Regions from separate parts of the Sphingomonas sp. BL-S-28 genome, predicted to be linked through region 3. Evidence: predicted binding sites of a transcription regulator. Region 3 holds the regulator's gene; each other region holds the start of a gene.
The links. The regulator LexA, encoded in region 3, represses DNA repair genes until DNA is damaged. The targets are predictions, from matches to a motif close to GTTCCNCNCTTGTTCT.
Positions count from the first base shown of each region.

Region 1: ACZ1JC_RS22095 (ImuA family protein) is a predicted target of LexA. The motif match lies at 4,242-4,257, and genes of this name have one in related genera.
Region 2: ACZ1JC_RS19890 (ImuA family protein) is a predicted target of LexA. The motif match lies at 4,865-4,880, and genes of this name have one in related genera.

Region 1 is NZ_CM145484.1:2,849,175-2,855,208, forward strand. It holds gene ACZ1JC_RS22075 (error-prone DNA polymerase) at 1-605, opposite strand, end outside; gene dinB (DNA polymerase IV) at 634-1,731, opposite strand; gene ACZ1JC_RS22085 (hypothetical protein) at 1,759-1,998, opposite strand; gene ACZ1JC_RS22090 (Y-family DNA polymerase) at 1,995-3,530, opposite strand; gene ACZ1JC_RS22095 (ImuA family protein) at 3,445-4,206, opposite strand; gene ACZ1JC_RS22100 (SOS response-associated peptidase) at 4,490-5,140, shown strand; gene rlxS (relaxase/mobilization nuclease RlxS) at 5,193-6,034, opposite strand, start outside.
Region 2 is NZ_CM145484.1:2,351,411-2,357,444, forward strand. It holds gene ACZ1JC_RS19880 (error-prone DNA polymerase) at 1-2,650, opposite strand, end outside; gene ACZ1JC_RS19885 (Y-family DNA polymerase) at 2,647-4,035, opposite strand; gene ACZ1JC_RS19890 (ImuA family protein) at 4,070-4,846, opposite strand; gene ACZ1JC_RS19895 (alpha/beta hydrolase) at 4,987-5,802, opposite strand.
Region 3 is NZ_CM145483.1:48,346-54,379, reverse strand. It holds gene ACZ1JC_RS00280 (molybdopterin molybdotransferase MoeA) at 1-1,073, shown strand, start outside; gene lexA (transcriptional repressor LexA) at 1,186-1,884, shown strand; gene ACZ1JC_RS00270 (ComEC/Rec2 family competence protein) at 2,048-4,207, opposite strand; gene gltX (glutamate--tRNA ligase) at 4,255-5,709, shown strand; gene ACZ1JC_RS00260 (citrate synthase) at 5,723-6,034, shown strand, end outside.

The DNA.
Region 1 (6,034 bases), on a different replicon from region 3:
CAGCGATGGCGGATACAGGTCATGACCTCCTGCAGCACGCGGCGATGGGGGTGATGGTAGAGCACATCTCCGGTGACGACCGTTTCCACCTGATGCTGTGCGGCCAGGTTGGAAAGGGCATGGAGCCGCATCTGATCGCCGGGCCGCCGATGCAGCGTCAGGGCGAGATAGCAGCGCCCCGAGAAAATCCGTTCGAAGCGGGCGATTACCGGCTCGGCGTCCTCAACCTCACCCGGAAGCAAAATCGCCAGCAGCCCTTCGGCATGATCTGCCACATCGTCCCAGCCGATCAGGCACTTGCCCTTCCCGCCCCGCTGCTTGCCCCGGCTGAGGAGGCGGCAAAGGCGTGCATAGCCTGTCCGGTCCATGGGATAGACGAGGAGCGAGTGCCCCTCGGTGAGGTCGAGCCGGCAGCCAACGATGAGGCGGACGCCTGTCGATCGCGCGGCATCGTAGGCGCGCACGATCCCGGCGAGGCTGTTGCGGTCGGTAATGGCGAGGGCCTCAAGCCCATGCGCCGAAGCCGTGGCGAACAGTTCCTCGCAGCTCGAAGCCCCGCGCAGGAACGAGAAATGCGAAGCGCATTGGAGTTCGGCATAGCGCATGGTCGTTCAGCCCTTGAGCAAGGCTTTCTCAGGCGAGCCCATCCGCAAACAGGGGCAGCGCGGCGCCCGCTTCCTGTTGCTCGAAGCCCGAGACCGTTACACCAACGAGGCGCACGCCCTTTTCGGTCGGCAGCACTTGGCGAACGAGTGCGAGGCTTGCTTCGCGCAGCTGCGCATGACTGCGCACGGTCACCGGAAAGGTCTTGCCGCGCGTGATCTGCTGGAAGTCGGCGTATTTGACCTTCACGGTCACGGTCCGGCCAAAGGACTGAGCCCGCTCGCACCAGGTCCACACATCGTCGGCTTGGCCGAGCACGCCTGCCTCGATCTCCCCATCCGCGACCAGATCACGGTCGAAAGTAGTTTCGCTGCCCGACGACTTGCGTTCCCGATCCGGGTTGACCGGTCGCTCGTCGATGCCGCGCGCAATCTGGTAGTACCATTCGGCGGAGCTGCCGAAATGCTCTTGCAGGAAGGCGAGCGTCTTGGCGCGCAGGTCGGCGCCGGTCTCGATGCCAAGCGCCTCCATCTTGCGCGCGGTGACGGGGCCCACGCCGTAGAAGCGCTTCACCGGCAGGCTCTCGACCCAGGCGCGGCCCATATCGGGCGTTACGGCGAACTGGCCGTTGGGTTTCTTCTGATCGGAGGCAAGTTTGGCGAGGAACTTGTTGTAGGAAATACCGGCGGACGCCGTGAGGCCCGTTTCCTCCAGGATCCGCGCACGGATTTCCTTGGCAGTCAGCCAGGCGGTCGAAATCCCGCGCCGCGCCTGCGACACACATTCCGTCACATCGAGATAGGCCTCGTCGAGCGAAAGCGGCTGAATGAGATCGGTATAGTCGGCGAAGATCGCATGAATTTGCCGCGAGACCTCTTTGTAAACTTCGAAGCGCGGCGGCACGAAGATGAGGTCAGGGCAACGCCGCTTTGCGGTGACGGACGGTAATGCCGAACGCACGCCGAAAGTGCGGGCCTCATAGCTGGCGGCGGCCACCACGCCGCGCGCGGCTGGATATCCGACCGCCACCGGCTTGCCCCGCAGCGCCGGATCGTCGCGCTGTTCGACCGACGCGAAGAAGGCGTCCATGTCGACATGGATGATCTTTCTGGGCGGAGACTCGGCCATTCCTCGCTGTTAGCATGAATGGAACATTTAGGGAACATTCTCGATATTCGCGCCGCGCCGCATCCAAGCACTGCGCTTGATGCCGATTTTATAAAACGCAATCAGGTTGGGCAACACTGGTTGCATTCCTTGCATTTGCTTGAGAGATCGTTCGCCCACATATGGCGGGTGCCTTTCAGGCATCCTCTCCCAAAGACTTTCCAAGCCGGCCCTTGTGGCCGGCTTTTTTTTGGCTTCGCGCACCGCGCCCTGAAGCGACGAATTCAAGCGAACAAGCCATGCAGGAACCAATCCTGCCCGCCGGTCGCAGCATCCATGCCGTCACCCTGCCGGAAGACCCAGTAACGTGCGCCTGTCTCGTCCTCGACAAGGAAATAGTCGCGCACGCTGAGCCATTCCGCCTCGCTCAAATGCCATTCGCCGTAGATACGCTCGGGGCCATCGGCCCGCTTCACGCGCCGGCGAATGCCGCGCCACACGAAATGAACCGGCGGATGATCGGGCAAAAGCGCCATCGTCTCGATCGCTTCCGGCCTTGCGAACAGGCGCGCCGGACGCGGCCAGCGCTCAGGCCAGCGGAGCAATGTCGGATCCGCCATCGGCGCAATGCGCATGACCGAACGCTCGGGGATATGGCTCTCGCGCGCGGCGACGCGGAACAGTCGCTCCTCGCCGACACGATTGCCGAGGATATCGACGAGCGCGGATACGTCGGGAACGGGCTTGTCGCCGAGGCTCGACATTGTCCGCAGACCCAGCGGCTCGATCACCGGCGCCGCCAGCACCATGCGCTCGATGCCGAAGCCCGGATCTATGGTTTCGATCCTGTCGCACAGCAACCGGGCAAGCTGCTTTTTCTCGCGGCTTGGCTTGGCAAGTCCGGCGCGGATGGCCTGGACGGCATTGTCGACGCGGTGGAAACGAAGATCGAGCCGGCGCGCGCCGAGCCCTGCCTCCTCCAGCACCTGACAAAGCGCGTCGACCAATTTGCGGGTGTAGCGCGCGATCGTCTCCGGAGCGCCGATCGGCTCAGCAAAGCGGCGCTCGACTTCGATCTGACGCGGCGCCTCGACCGGTTCGAAAGGTTCGGAAAGCCTCCCATAGATCTGGTCGAGCCGCCGCCCGGGATCGGAACCGAACCGCAAGGCGAGCGACGCGCGCGGCATGGCCTCCAGTTCCGCGATTGTCTCGATGCCCAGCGCGGCGAGGCTTTCGATCGCCTTGGCCTCCATTCGAAGGGCCGCGAGCGGCAGCCGCGCAACCGCTTCGACAAGGTCCGCCGGATCGACGACGGCAAGTCCTTCGGGGCGCAACATCTCGCCGCCGAAGCGGGCAAGTGCATGGGCAGCCCCATAGGTCGGCGCACAGACCGCGCGCGCGGCGGTCTCCACTTCCTCGAGCCGGCGCAGCATGTCAGCAAGCAGTCCCCTGGTCCCGCCGTAGCTGTGGGTTGCCCCGGTCACATCGAGCATCAAGCCGTCGGGCGGATCGAGCGCAATGAGCGGCGAGTATTTGCGCAGCGACCACACCGCGAGGCGCTCCAGCGCCTCATCATCGGCTTGAGGATCGGCATCCATGATCGGCAGATCGGGCACCAGCGCCTGCGCCTGTGTCACCGCCATACCGGTGTGCAGGCCGAGCGTGCGCGCAGGCGCGCTCACCGCAGTCAGAACGCGGCGACGGCCTTCCATGTCCGCCAGGACCAGCGGCGCGTCAGGCGGCGGTGCTTGCCGCCCAAGCCTGCGCCGCAGCCGGTCGATCGGCCAGGTCGGCAGGAAGAGCGAGACGACCTGTCGCATCGCAGGATTCCAGAAGAAAATCGGCGCTCTCGCCAGCCCGGCACCGTATGAGCTCGACGAACCAGCGCGGTCGCCCGACGCCGGGGACGGGGAAGATTTCCGATGGGACCGCGGTCACGCGCCAACGCGTCGCAGCGGCCGTCGGTTGCCCGAAATCGGCCGCATCCTCGCGCTTGCGCCAACGACGCAGCGCGATCCCGATCGCGCCGCTGTTTTCCGCAGCCAGCAGCAGGCGGCGAGAGACGGGCATCGAGAGCCGCGACACTTCGGCAACCACGCCGCCCAGCCCGCCATGACGAAGCCCCTCCTCGAAACAGGCAAGCAGCGAGGTCTCATCCTGCGCTTCGAGATAGATGACACGATCGGGATCGAGCCCGGCCTGAGCTATGGCCGGCGCGAAGAGATCGGCCTTGGTCATGCACCAGAGAATCTTGCCTTCCGCGCGGGCCATGATCCCGGCGGCAAACAGCGCTGCGGCGGCGCCATCGGTCACGCCCTGGGCGCCGCCGGCCACTTCATGCAGTGACCCCAGGGCGAGCCCCCCGCCCGGCAACTTGGCATCGATCGCCTCCAGTCCAAACGGCAGGACATCGCGCGCGCGTCTGTCTCCGCCCTCGATCTCGGCGATCCGGGCGCGCAAGGCGTCAATGCGAGATGGCGACCCTCGCTCCGTCATGAAGGGCCTCCTTGTGGCTCTGTGATGAAAATTATGTTCGCATTTTGTTCCAATCCGCTTGCATGTCAATGGCCTCACCAGTGCACAAACTCCCCGGAGCCACCAAGCCAAGGAATACCGGAGGAAATTCACTTCCTCTCGGGGAACAGCGCGGCAGGGAATACCAGGCGCTGGAGCGTCGGCGCAGCTGCGACGGCCCGAATCGATACTGTGCCCAGCCCCTTGGCCAGCAGGCGAGGTTGCCTTACTTTCCCCTTCCAGCATTCGGGAAAGGAGCGGCGCCATCTGCAATCTCTACCGCCTGACAACGCCTGCGGACGCAGTGGCGAAGCTGTTCGATGCGGCGCCATCGCCCGGTGTGAACTATGCAGCAGAAATCTACCCCGGCTATCCAGGTCTCGTTGTCGCGGATGGCCGGGTTCAGGCAATGGCATGGGGCTTCCCGCGCAAGAACGTCAGCAAGAAGACGGGCGCCCTTTTGAAGCCAACCAAAGTGAACAACGCGCGCGACGATCAAATCCGCGGCAATCCGATGTGGGCCGAGAGCTTCCACGAGCGCCGCTGCCTGATCCCGGTCACCGCCTGGGCGGAGGCCGAAGGGCCGGGCGGCAGAATGACGCGAACCTGGTATTCGCTCCCCGGCGGCACCGACTTCGCTGTCGCAGGCATCTGGCGCCCGACTATCGAGTGGGGCGACGCCTATTCGATGGTCATGGTCCCGGGCTCGGAGCAAATGTCAGACGTCCACGACCGCATGCCGACCATTTTGCGGCGTGAGGACTGGGGCCAATGGACCTCAGGCACAGCACAGGACGCCTTTGAGCTTTGCCGGACCTGGGAAGGCCAGCTGATCGTCGATCGCACACCTGAGCTTTGGTACAAGCCGAAGCCGAAATCGGTACCGGACCCTACGCCCACTGGGCCGCTACTCTAACCCCGCCGGAGGACAGCAGGCTTCGCTGAGGAACGCCCCACTGCCGGATCGATCACGAAATACCCGGCCCTGACCGCCCGCGACCGAACTGCCAATTGATCCCTGCCTCGCGCATAATGCCGCCCGCCTGTTTCCCGATCTGCTTTTCCATGACTGGTCGCCATGGAACCAGCGTGAACTCGCGGCTCTTTTCGATAAGGGCAAATTGCCCGGATACGGCATCGATCCGCCTGGTCAGCTTACCTTCAATCCGCTCTCCAACCTTAGCCTCGGTGAAGGTTTTGCCGAGTTCATCAGCAAGACCATCCGAAATCCGCAAAAGCTCCCGCCGCTGCAACACCGCCAAAATGCTGCGTTCGACTCGAGTGCTGCCATGCTGGAGCAACCCTTGCTCAACCAGCCATTGGCGCCGCGCATCGAGCGCACCACGAACCTCGCGCCCGAATCCGGTATCACGCATCTCCCGACCCGCCGAACCGGCCAATTCCCGGTCCAGCCACGACGCACCTTCGACCGAGGCGAGACGGTCAGGCGCCAAGGATGCCAGCACCTCAACGCTCACCGGCCGCGCTCGATGCTGCCTGGCCTCATAGCCTTCGACATGCGCCCGATGATCGGCACCGATCGACCATGTCCCATCGACGTCACGCTTCAGATCGCTGCCACCCCGGCGCATCGCCTCCAGGCGGCGCAGATGACCTTCGGCGAATTCCGCTGAAACCGATGGGTCGTGCGCCCGGTGCAGCGCCGACGAATACCGCCCGCCATTGGCCTCGGCCACGGCCAGAATAGTCCGGTCCATCTCCCGAACCTGCGTTTGCCGAGCGGTCACCCGCACTGTTGCGCCTGCCGGCAGAACTTCGACCGAACTCGCATTGCCGATGTCCACATAAT
Region 2 (6,034 bases), on a different replicon from region 3:
CGGCGAACAAAGGCAGTTGCATGGGCGGAACGCGGCGGCTTTCCCATCCCGCCTCACGCCGGCTTTGTCCCAGCGACCCGAGCGCATCGGCATCCGCCAGCAGGCGCAGCGCGCGAGAGGGCAATTCGGCGCGGCGGGCGATGTCTTCCATGGAAGCGATGGGGCGTTCCGCGCGCTTTTCCTTCAGCTTTTCGGCCCATTCCTTGCGAAAACCGTCGATCTGACGCAGGCCCAGGCGCAGCACGCGCTCTCCTTCCAAGGTATTGTGCCATTCGCTGGCGTTGACGTCGATCGGACGGACTTCAACCCCATGCTGCTGTGCGTCGCGCACCAATTGTGCGGGGGCATAGAAGCCCATGGGCTGGCTATTGAGCAAGGCGCAGGTGAACACTGCCGGATAGTGACACTTCAGCCATGAGGAGACGTAGGCCAGCCAGGCAAAAGCCTGCGCATGGCTTTCGGGAAAGCCGTATTCGCCGAAGCCCTTGATCTGTTCGAAACAGCGTTCGGCAAATTCGCGGGGGTAGCCGCGGCTCACCATGCCTTCGATCAGTCGGGGCTGATAATGATGGACGGTGCCGTTATGCCGGAACGTGGCCATGGCGCGGCGTAACCCGTCCGCTTCGGCCGACGTGAAACCTGCTGCGACCATGGCCAGTTTCATCGCCTGTTCCTGAAACAGCGGCACGCCCAGCGTTCTTTTAAGGACGCTTTCCATTTCGCCTTCAGGTCCCGGGAAGTCGACCTTTTCCTCCCCGTTGCGTCGCCGCAGGTAGGGATGGACCATGCCGCCCTGGATCGGGCCGGGCCGCACGATGGCAACCTGGATGACCAGATCGTAGAGTTCCGCAGGCTTCATGCGCGGCAGCATGGATATCTGGGCGCGGCTTTCGACCTGGAAGGTGCCGATGCTGTCTCCCTTTTGCAGCATCTTGTACGTCGCCCGGTCCTCACGCGGGACGGTTGCCAGCGTCAGGTCGCGCAGGCCATGATCGCGCAGCAGATCGAAGCTCTTGCGGATCGCGGTCAACATGCCGAGCGCCAGCACATCCACTTTCATCAGCCCCAGGGATTCCAGATCGTCCTTGTCCCACTCGATGAACGTGCGATCTTCCATCGCGGCATTGTGGATCGGCACCAGTTCCTCAAGCGGCCCTTCGCTCAGCACGAAGCCGCCGACATGCTGCGAAAGGTGGCGCGGGAATTCCAGCAACTGGCCCACCATGTCGCGCAGGCGGGCAAGTTCGGGATTGCCGGGATCGTATCCGGCTTCCGCAAGGCGGCTCTCGGGCAGTTCCTCCCCGCCCCAACTGCCCCACACGGTGCCGGACAGGCGGCTGGTCACATCCTCCGTCAGGCCCAGCGCCTTGCCCACCTCACGAATGGCGCTGCGCTGGCGATAGCGGATGACGGTAGCGGCGATCCCCGCTCGATGGCGGCCATAGCGTTTGTAGATGTACTGGATCACCTCCTCGCGCCGTTCGTGTTCGAAATCGACGTCGATGTCCGGCGGCTCGTCGCGCTCCTCGGAAAGGAAGCGGGAGAACAGCAGCTTTTGCTCCACTGGATCGATCGGGGTGACGCCCAACAGGAAGCAGACCAGCGAATTGGCTGCCGATCCGCGCCCCTGACACAGGATCGGCGGACTGAGGCTGCGGGCGTATCGCACGATGTCGTGAACGGTGAGGAAATAGCAGGCGTAGTTCTTGCCCCGGATCAGCCGGAATTCCTCATCGAGCACAGCCCGGTATTCCGGCGGCAGTCCTTCCGGAAAACGCACCCGTGCGCCTTCCATCACCTGATGTTCCAGCCACTCCTGCGGTTGCCAGCCTTCCGGCACCGGCTCGTGCGGATATTCGTAGACCAACTGCTTCAGTGTGAACTCTATGCAGTTCTGCAAGTCCTGTGTTGCCGTCAGGGCCTCCGGACAGACACGGAACAGGCGTGCTATTTCCGTCGGGGGCTTCAGGTGACGTTCCGCATTTGGGGCAAGGCGGCGGCCGGCGGCCTGGATCGTTACACCTTCCCGAATGCAGGTGAGAACGTCCTGCATAGGCCGGTCCTCGGGCGTGGCAAACAGCGCATCGTTGGTCGCGATCAGTGGCACGCCGGTGCGTGCGGAAAGCGTCATCCGCTGCGCCAGACGCCGGGCATCACTGCCGGCGCGGGGCATGGTGGCGGCAAGCCAGAGCCGGGGCGCTGCTGCGCGCAGGGTTTCGAGCAGGGCGGCATCGCCATCCATCGCGATCAGCGCCATATCCTGCGCATGGGTCAGCAGGTCCGGCAGATGGAGGATGCAGCTGCCTTTGTCCGCGCGAAGATTGCCGAGGGTGAGTAGGCGCGTCAGTCGGCCCCAGCCGTGGCGGGTCATGGGATAAGCGACGATATCGGGCGTGCCGTCGGCAAAGACCAGCCGGGCACCGACGATAAGCCTAAACCCGCCGGACGGACCGCCCAGTTGTTCCCAGGCCCTTTGCGCGCGGGCGACGCCTGCCACGGTGTTGCGGTCGGCAATGCCGATCCCGGTCATCCCCAGTGCATGGGCGCGGGCGACCATCGTTTCGGCATGGGAAGCGCCGCGCAGGAAGCTGAAATTGCTGGCGGCGACCGGCTCCATGAAGGGCGGCTGATCTGTCGGGGAAGCAGTCATGGAAACAGGCCGTGGAGATACCACTTCGGGCTGGCGGTTTCCTCGAACAGGCCGTGCCGGAAGATCCAGTAGCGGCGGCCCTCGGCATCCTCGATCCGGTAGTAGTCGCGGGTCGGCTGCTTGCCTTCAGAAAGGTGGCCGGTCCGTTTGCGCCACCATTCCGCGCCGATGCGTTCCGGCCCTTCGGCAAGGCGGACTTCGTGCAGCTTGCCTTTCCAGCGGAACCGTTGCGGCGGACCGTCAGGCACGCCGGCGATGACGTCCACCGGCTGCGGAGGATCGAGCAGCAGCGCCGGGCGCGGCAACTGGCCTTCCTGCATCGGCCAATCGGCGGGCTTTACCTCCATCGCGGGCAGCAGCCTTTGCGCGACTTCCGGCAGATGCCGGTCGCACGGTGTCAGGCGGCGGACGCGATTGGGGCCGAGGCGGACGCTCAGCCGATCGATCAGCGCGGAAAGATCGTCGCTGGCTTCCTCACGCGAATTTTCCAGCGCGATCTGGCGGGCGGGCAGGGGATCGGTGCGGGATACGGCCAGTTCGATCGAATCGAAGCCGAAGCCGGGATCGAGTGGGTCCGACAGCGTATCGATCCGCTCCTGCAGCAGCCGCAGGACGATGGCCGGATCGCGTTCGGGGCGGCCGGTATCGACCGCCAGCCGCCGCCGCGCATTGTCGCTGCGGCAGAGCGTGACGATGAAACGGCGGCCGCCCAACTGGCGCGCTTCCATATCCTGCGCGGCCTGTTCCAGCAGGTCTTCCACGGCATCGAGTGCGTCGTCGGTGCGGATCAGCGGTTCGGGAAAGCGCGTTTCCAGACGGATCGGCGCGGTGATGTGGCGCGGAGCGATCGGGCTGGCGGCTTCGCCCAGGATCTGGCGCAGGCGGGTGACCATTTCCTCCCCGAAGCGCGCCGCCAGCGTCTGCATCGGGCGTCTGGAAAGGTCGCCGATCCGCTGCAGGCCGGCACGGCGCAAGGCGGCCAGAGCATCATCGGGCAGTTCCAGAGCGGAAACCGGCAGCGCCTGCACATCCCCGTTTCCGGTCCCATGCCGCGCCAGAGCCCGCGCCGCCGTGGCGTTCGGGCCCAAGGCATGGCGCGCGGTGTAGCCTGCCAAGGTCACTGCCTGTCGTGCCAGTTCCCCTTCGCCGTCGAACAAGTGGGTGCAGCCGGTTACGTCCAGCACGATGCCGTCGGACGGGTCGGCTGCGACCATGGGAGTAAAGCGCACCATCGCCCTGACCAGCCGGTCAAGCTCGCGCGCGTCCAGCACCGGATCGGCGGGCCGGGTCACCAGCGTAGGGCAGCGTGCCCGCGCATCGGCGAGCGTCATCCCGGCTTCCAGCCCGGCTTTTACGGCGAAGCCATCCACGGCGGAGAGGCGCAGGGCATTGCCGGTGCGCAAGACGAGGGCGAGTGGTTCAGGCGGCGCGTGGATAGTCAGGCCCGCCGCCATCCGCACTCTCTCGCATGCGAAATAGGGGAACCACAGCGCCAGACACTGGCGCGACTTCGCCTCCATCCTTGCCGCTCCCTTCGCCTGTATTCCAGCCCGTATCGCGGAATGTTCCATCGTCCGTATTCCATTCCAGCCGCCACGTGCGGCCTGCTGCACCCCCACGCCAGCGCAGCAGTCTGGCCTCCATCGCCGGCCATCCCGGCGCATCGGCTTCAAGCGGGATGGAAGGCGCGCTGGAGATGGACCAGCGGGTCTGCGCGGCGCTGGACCGGGGTTCCGCATCCTGGCGCAGCACGATCACCCGATTGCGCGATTGTTCCGCCGCCAGCGCCAGTCTTCGGCTGGCGGTGAGGTCGTACTTCGCGAAAGCCCCGTTCGTTTCCAGCAGAACCAATTCCACGCCGGGACAACGTGCGGCTTCCAGCCCGGCGCGCAGGAGGTCGAGTTCGTTTTCGGTTTCCACCAGGAGCAGGCGGGCCGGTTTCAGGCCGAGCGATACCAATCCTTGCCCATAGGGCAGCGTCCGCAGCTGTGCGCGGGACATTCGCACCAGCACTGCCGCGCCGTTCGGGCCGATGCCGCTTTTGCACAGCGCGAAGGCGAGGGCGGTGGCCCGATCATCCCCATTCGCGTGGATCTCATGCAGCCGGCAGGCGTCCATGGCCGGCAGGGCTCCTCCATCGGCTTGAGGGAGCCGTTCGATGGCCTTTTCCGCCAGTTTGAAGGTCTTGACGGGCATGATCCGAATCGCTCAATTGTTCTCTATATGTTCCATACTCCAACATCCGCCGCTTGCCAAACAGGCGTTGCCGATCTGCCGGCCCACGAGGGACCGAAAGATCGACAACATTATGGAAAATAGCGTTATTTTTCGGGCGATCAGGCCCGATACCGACTTGCCGAAAACGCCGTAGTTACCGTTGGCCCCATTGCGGCCAGCATTGTCGAGCCATGGCATTTCCCGTGCAGGGACAGGTGTTCCGCCTCGGCGCCGCGCCGCTGCCAGCGCGTGGCAAGCGCCTCCGCAGCTGCCCCGCCGTGATCGTCCAAATCGTTCCCCTCTGCGCCGTTGACGATCAGCAGCCGCGTCTTCAGGCGAGGATCTGCCGTGCGCTCACCTGCGGCCACGCTGTTGTCGCCGTACCAGAGCGACGGGCTGACCGAGACGATGGCCGAGTAGGGCCTGCCGGTGAACATCGCATGGAGCGCCAGCAAACCGCCAAGGCCGTGCCCGGCCAGCGTCTGGCGTGCCGGATCGAGGTGCCAGCGGCCTTCGACCAGTGGGCGGAACACCTCTTCGATCAGATCGAGGAAGCGCTCCGCCCCACCGGTTGGAAGTCCGCATGCGGGAAAGCCTTCGGGTATCCGGTAGCCCGGAACGGCGGGGGTGTAGTCTTCGGTCCGCCGGGGTCGATGATCGCATTCGATGGCAACGATCAGTCCATCTGTGCGGGACATTCGCCGCGCGGTCATGGTGGCGACGGCGAAGTTGTCCTCACCATCAAGCAGCCAGAGTACTGGCCAACCTTGCCTTGGCGGCGGTCCTTCGGGCCAGGAAACCAGAAGGCGATAGACGTGACCGTCTGGCGCCGGGACGAACTGCACGTCCGAATTGGGCAGCGTCCATGCCGTCGCCCCCAGCGGGCCTGCGGAAAGCAAGGCCAGCAGCGGCGCAAGACCGGTGATCGGCTTCATGCCGCCCTCCTTCGATAAAGGAGCAGAGGGCGGATAGCCGTAGAATTATGAAAGGCGGGACGAGCGACAGGGCATCTCACGGTATCAGTTCCTCTCGCGTTTCCGTTGGGGTTCAGATTATTGATATTCATTCTCAATAGCAAGTCTTTTGAGGCTTTTCAGAAATGGACGGATAACGATGGTCTCGTTTTCTGGTTGCTTTGCGTTCCTTGCATCGTCGATTGCGCCGAGA
Region 3 (6,034 bases):
CGCGCGACATTTCGGCAATGGATGGCTACGCGGTTGCGGAAGGCGATACCGCCGGGCCCTGGCATGTCGTGGGCGAAAGTGCCGCGGGGCATCCTTACGAAGCCGCCGTCACGCCGGGGCAGGCCATTCGCATTTCGACCGGCGCCCTGATCCCTGCCGGCGCAGGAGGAGTCATCCTTCAAGAAGATGTCACGCGCGATCAGCATCGCGTCACCTTGACCGGCGAAGGCCCCACCCCGCCGCACAAACATATTCGCCGGCAGGGTATGGACTTCCCCGAGGGGCGGGAAATCCTGCCATCCGGAACCCGTATCGGCGCAGCCCAGGCCGCACTCGCAATCGCGGCGGGGCACAAGCACTTGCCGGTTCGAAGGATACCGCGCCTTGTCGTGATAGACAGCGGGGACGAACTGGCCGTGGATCCGGAATGCTGCGAACCGCATCAGATACCCGCCAGCAACGGTGCCATGCTCGCCGCGATGGGGCAGAGCCTTCCGGTCTCGGTCGACAGAATCGGCCCGGTGGGCGACGATCTCGATGCCCTGATCCACGCCTTCGAATCGGCCGGCGACGCGGATGTCATCGTTACCAGCGGCGGCGTTTCCGTTGGCGATCATGATCTCGTCCGTCCCGCACTCGAAGCATGGGGTGCCGATCTGGATTTCTGGCGCGTGGCAATCCGGCCCGGCAAGCCATTGCTGGTGACGCGAAAAGCGCGTGGCCAGCGCGCGCAGATCGTGATCGGATTGCCGGGGAATCCGGTCTCCAGCCTCGTAACCGCATACCACTTCATGTTGCCGGCTCTTCGCGCGTTGCTCGGCGCCCGCAGGCCTGCACCGATGCCGTTGCTGGCCCGTTTGGCCGACGCCTTGCCGCCCAGCGGCGATCGACGCGAATTCGTGCGCGGCCTTTGGGATGGCGAAGCCGTCAGCGCCCATAGCGTGCAGGACAGCAGCGCCTTGGTCTCTCTGGCCACAAGCAATGTTCTTATCGATCGCCCCGCCAACGCCCCCGCTGCCAATCGCGGGGATACGGTTTGGGTGTACTTGCTCCAGAATGGCGGTATTGCTTGACGTTACCGGATTCGTTGCTTAATTGTTCCCTCATTGTTCGCGAACGAACCTCCATGTGTTCTTCGTGAAGGGAACAGACCGCCAATCTCGGCGAAGCAGGTGAGGCAGCCAGATGTTGACGCGCAAGCAGCACGAATTGCTCCGGTTCATTCAGGTGCGCCTTGAAGAGAGCGGGGTCTCGCCCAGCTTCGAAGAAATGAAGGATGCGCTGGACCTCAAATCGAAGTCGGGCGTTCACCGGCTGATTTCGGCGCTGGAGGAACGCGGCTTTATCCGTCGTCTCCCCAATCGGGCCCGCGCCCTTGAAGTGCTTCGCCAGCCTGACGATGTGACCAATAAGGGCCCTGCTGCCGCCACTACGCCTGCGACACCGCGAGAAGCGCCCGCTGCTCTGCGCACGGCTCCACGGGCTCCGGAACCGGCCAACGACGTAATCGAGATACCGCTACACGGCCGCATCGCCGCCGGCGTTCCGATCGAGGCAATCGAAGGTCAGGCGATGCTGCCGGTGCCGGCAGCCCTACTGGGTTCGGGGGATCACTATGCGCTTGAGGTTTCTGGTGATTCGATGATCGAGGCCGGTATTCTCGATGGCGACCTGGCGCTTGTTAAGCGCACCGATACGGCGCGCGATGGGGAAATCGTGGTGGCCCTCATCCGCGGTGAGGAAGCCACCCTCAAGTATCTCCGCCGCGAAGGGCCAAAGGTTCGGCTCGATCCGGCGAACGCCGCATACGAGCCCCAGATTTACGGCGCCGGGGAAGTGCAGGTTCAGGGCAAGCTCGCAGGCATTTTGCGCCGCTATCACTGACAAGGGGTACGGACCCGATCGCCGGACTGGCATCGCCGCACAGGCTCGCGGCATTCTTGGGGTGTTTTCCAATCGGGTGAAAACACCGGATGGTTCGGAAAACGGGACATACGGGAGTTGGAGGGGTTGATCCGAGGCAGTTGGATCAACCCCTCCAAATATCTCACCAGCCATGGCTGCCATGGCTTTGGGCCACCGTTCGCAGCGCCTGACCTTTCAAATCTATGACGATCCCGCCCGTTTGCTTCAGCATGGGACGATCGATTTTCAGCCATCGCGGCTTGCAGCTTTGCGGCAGCGAGCGATCTGCGATGACGATATCCACGCGGCCACAGGCGCGTGCCAGCGAAGGGATCGGCACATAAGCATCGCTGCGTGCGATCAGAACATGCCACATCCTCTCGCCTCGCCAGAAGGCGGTCGCGCAAAAGTCGTCATTGCATCGGACCTCATGCTGTCCGGGCAGCGCGAGCGGCAGTTCGCGCTGCCCGGCAACTTCCAACATATTGTCCAGCGCATAGCCGCTCCTGCTCTCGCGCAGGATAGCCGGTCGCCCATCCCCCACCGCCATGCCGATATAATGGCCGTCACCACTCACCAGAATGTCGGGAGGAACGATCAGCGCCAATCCGGCGACACCCGCAAACGCCGGAACGAGACCGAGAAAGCGCACCTTCCCCGACCACAAGGCCAGCCACAAACCGCCTATGACGAAAAGGAGAAAATGCCCCGCTCCCATCACCGGAAGGAGGCGAACCGCGCCGGGAAGATCCGCAACGACATGGGCAAGTTCGAGAAGGAGCGCAATGGCGTGGCCCGCAAGCCACCATACCGGCGCTCCAAGACCGACGACGTCGAGAAGGAGCGCAATGGCCACAAGGGGCATGACGGCGAAAGTCGTCAGCGGAATGGCCACGAGATTGGCCAGCGCGCCAAAAACGCCTGCACGGTGGAAATGATAAAGGGCAATCGGCATCAGAACCAGGTCGATCGCGACACCGGTCACCAGCATCAGCGCTGCCGACCTCAGGACTCGCATCGGCACGCTTTCATCGCGTGGCGCCATCCAACGACGCACCGGCGCTGCCTTCGCCACCGCGATCAATGTAAGCACCGCCGCAAAACTCATCTGAAAACTGGGACCGACAATGGCCTCAGGCCATAACACCATGACGAGAAACGCCCCGGTCGCCAGCATTCGGACCGACAACGCTTCACGCCCCAGCAACATCGCGCCCAGCACCAGCAGGGCGCCCGCGCAAGAGCGGACGGTGGGCACCTGCGATCCCGTCAACAGGGTATAGCCGATCCCCGCCAGACCACCCAAGGCCGCGGCCACCACCGGCAGGCGCCATCGCAGTGCGATCGTGGGGGAAAGCGCCAGCAAGCGAATGGCAAGAAAATAGACTGCGCCGATCACGGCGCTGACGTGAAGCCCGCTGATGGAAAGCAGGTGCGCCAATCCCGCGTCGCGCATCGCCTGCGCGTCATCCGCGGCGATTGCGCCCATATCTCCCGTTGCGAAGGCTATGGCAATCCCGGCCTTGCTGCCCTCAAGCTGAGACCGGATATGTCCGGAGAGATCGGCCCGCCATGCCGCGAAGACATCGGTGCCGTTCCCCGCCTCCAGGATTTCAACGGGTGCCAGCGCCCGTCCGGACGCTGAAAGCCCTGCAAACCAGGCAGCGCGCGCAAAATCATAGCTTCCCGGCAGCATCGGCGCCGCCGGAGGGACCAGCCTTCCCCGAAACCGGATCAGGGCGCCCGTCTCGGGTGCCTGACCCGCGCCCATCACGCCCAAATCATGGGGCAGGCTCAGCCGCACCTTGATCGCCCGGCCCGTACCAGGCTCCCGCATTGCCAGCAGCAGACGGTTCTGACCGAACGCCGGCATTTCCTCGATCGCGAGCACGCGACCTTCGAACGTACCGGTCAAGCGCCGGGGAATCGGGGGCGTCCCGATCACCGTCGATCTCCCCCAGGCGGCCAGACAACCAAGCGCCAGGACGATCATGAACGACATTCCGGCGAGACGTAGCAGCGGAAAATTGTCCCGACCGTGCCGCCAGACGCCGAGTCCGATTGCGCCGCTCGCACAAATTGCGCAAAACGCAATCCACCAGTAGGCGTCTGGCATGGTAAACCACGCCGAAATTCCGGCCCCGAACCCCACTGCAAGCCATGGTCCGCGGTCGAAAGTGCAGTTCGAAAGAAAACACTCGACACCAGCCAAACTGCTCGACATGTGGCTCTGGCTGATCCATGGGCGATGCTGCAATGCAGCGGCTCCGGCGAGGGCCGGAACATCGGGATCATCGATCATGGCGGCCTGACTGCCCATGATCGACATAAGGACGGAAGGTAAGGACAATGGCAAGCGGCAGCGCATCGAGCGGACAGACGGGCGGAAAGACCGTCGTCACGCGCTTTGCCCCCTCGCCCACGGGTTTTCTCCATATTGGCGGCGCGCGCACGGCGCTGTTCAACTGGCTCTACGCCCGCCACTTCGGCGGCAAGTACCTCCTCCGCATCGAGGACACCGACCGCGCCCGCTCGACCGAGCCCGCTATCGAGGCTATCTTCGACGGTCTGAACTGGCTGGGCCTTGGCGGTGACGAACCGGCAGTGTTCCAGTTCGCACGCTCGGACCGCCACGCCGAAGTCGCCGCCGAACTGATCGCCAACGGCCACGCCTATCGCTGCTATCTCACGCCCGAGGAACTGGCCGAGCGCCGCCAGAAGGCGCAGGAAGAACGCCGCCCGTTCCGCATCGACAGCGAATGGCGCGATGCCGATCCCTCCACCTGGCCTGCGGACCGTTCTTACGTTGTTCGCGTGAAAGCCCCGCGTGAGGGCGAGACCACCATTCAGGATCTGGTCCAGGGCGAGGTCACCGTGAAGAACGAGGAGATCGACGATTTCGTCATCCTGCGTTCGGACGGCACCCCCACGTACATGCTGGCCGTCGTGGTCGACGATAACGACATGGGCGTCACCCACGTCCTGCGCGGCGACGATCATCTCAACAATGCCTTCCGCCAGCTGGTGATCATCCACGGCATGGGTTGGGACGTGCCGGTCTACGGCCACGTGCCGCTGATCCACGGCTCGGACGGCGCCAAGCTGTCCAAGCGCCACGGCGCGCTCGGCGTCGATTCGTATCGCGACGAGATGGGCATCCTGCCCGAAGCGCTGTTCAATTATCTGCTGCGCCTCGGCTGGGGCCACGGCGACGAGGAATTCATCAGCCGCGACCAGGCCGTCGAATGGTTCGACATGGCCGATGTCGGCAAGTCCCCCTCGCGCTTCGACATCGCCAAGCTGCAGAACCTCAACGGCCACTATCTGCGCGAAGCGGACGACACCCGGCTTGCCGGCCTCGTTCAGCCGCGCCTTGAAGCGGCCGGATTCACCGATCCCGACATGACCCTGCTGACGCGGGCCATGCCTGTCCTGAAGGTCCGCGCAAAGGACCTCAACGAACTTGCCGAAGGCGCCGCCTTCCTGTTCGCCCAGCGCCCCCTCGCCATGAGCGAGAAGGCGCAGGCACTCCTGACCGACGAAGGGCGTTCGCGCCTTGCGGCGATCCATGAGCGCCTTTCCGGAGAGCCCGAATGGGCCCTGGAGGCACTGGAAGCGCAACTGAAGGCAATGGCCGAGGAGCTGGGATTGGGCCTCGGCAAGCTCGCGCAGCCGCTGCGCGCCGCCCTGACTGGTCAGACGACCTCTCCGGGTATTTTCGACGTATTGGTTCTGCTCGGCCGGGACGAAAGCCTCGCACGCATTGGCGCGCAGGCGGACGCCACGACCGGGTCGCACATATAAGGAGTAAGAACTGGTGGGTGATCAGGTCAAACTGAATGCTGGTGGCACGGAATTCGATTATCCCGTGCTCAAGGGCAGTGTCGGCCCGGATGTGATCGATATCCGGAAGCTCTACGCCCAGACGGGCAAGTTCACGTACGACCCCGGCTTCACGTCGACGGCCAGCTGCGAGAGCGCGCTCACCTATATCGACGGTGACGAGGGCGTCCTTCTGCACCGCGGCTATCCGATCGGCCAGCTGGCCGAGCACTCCTCGTTCATGGAAGTGTGCCATCTCCTGCTGAACGGCGAACTGCCGAACGCGGAGGAACTGGACACCTTCACC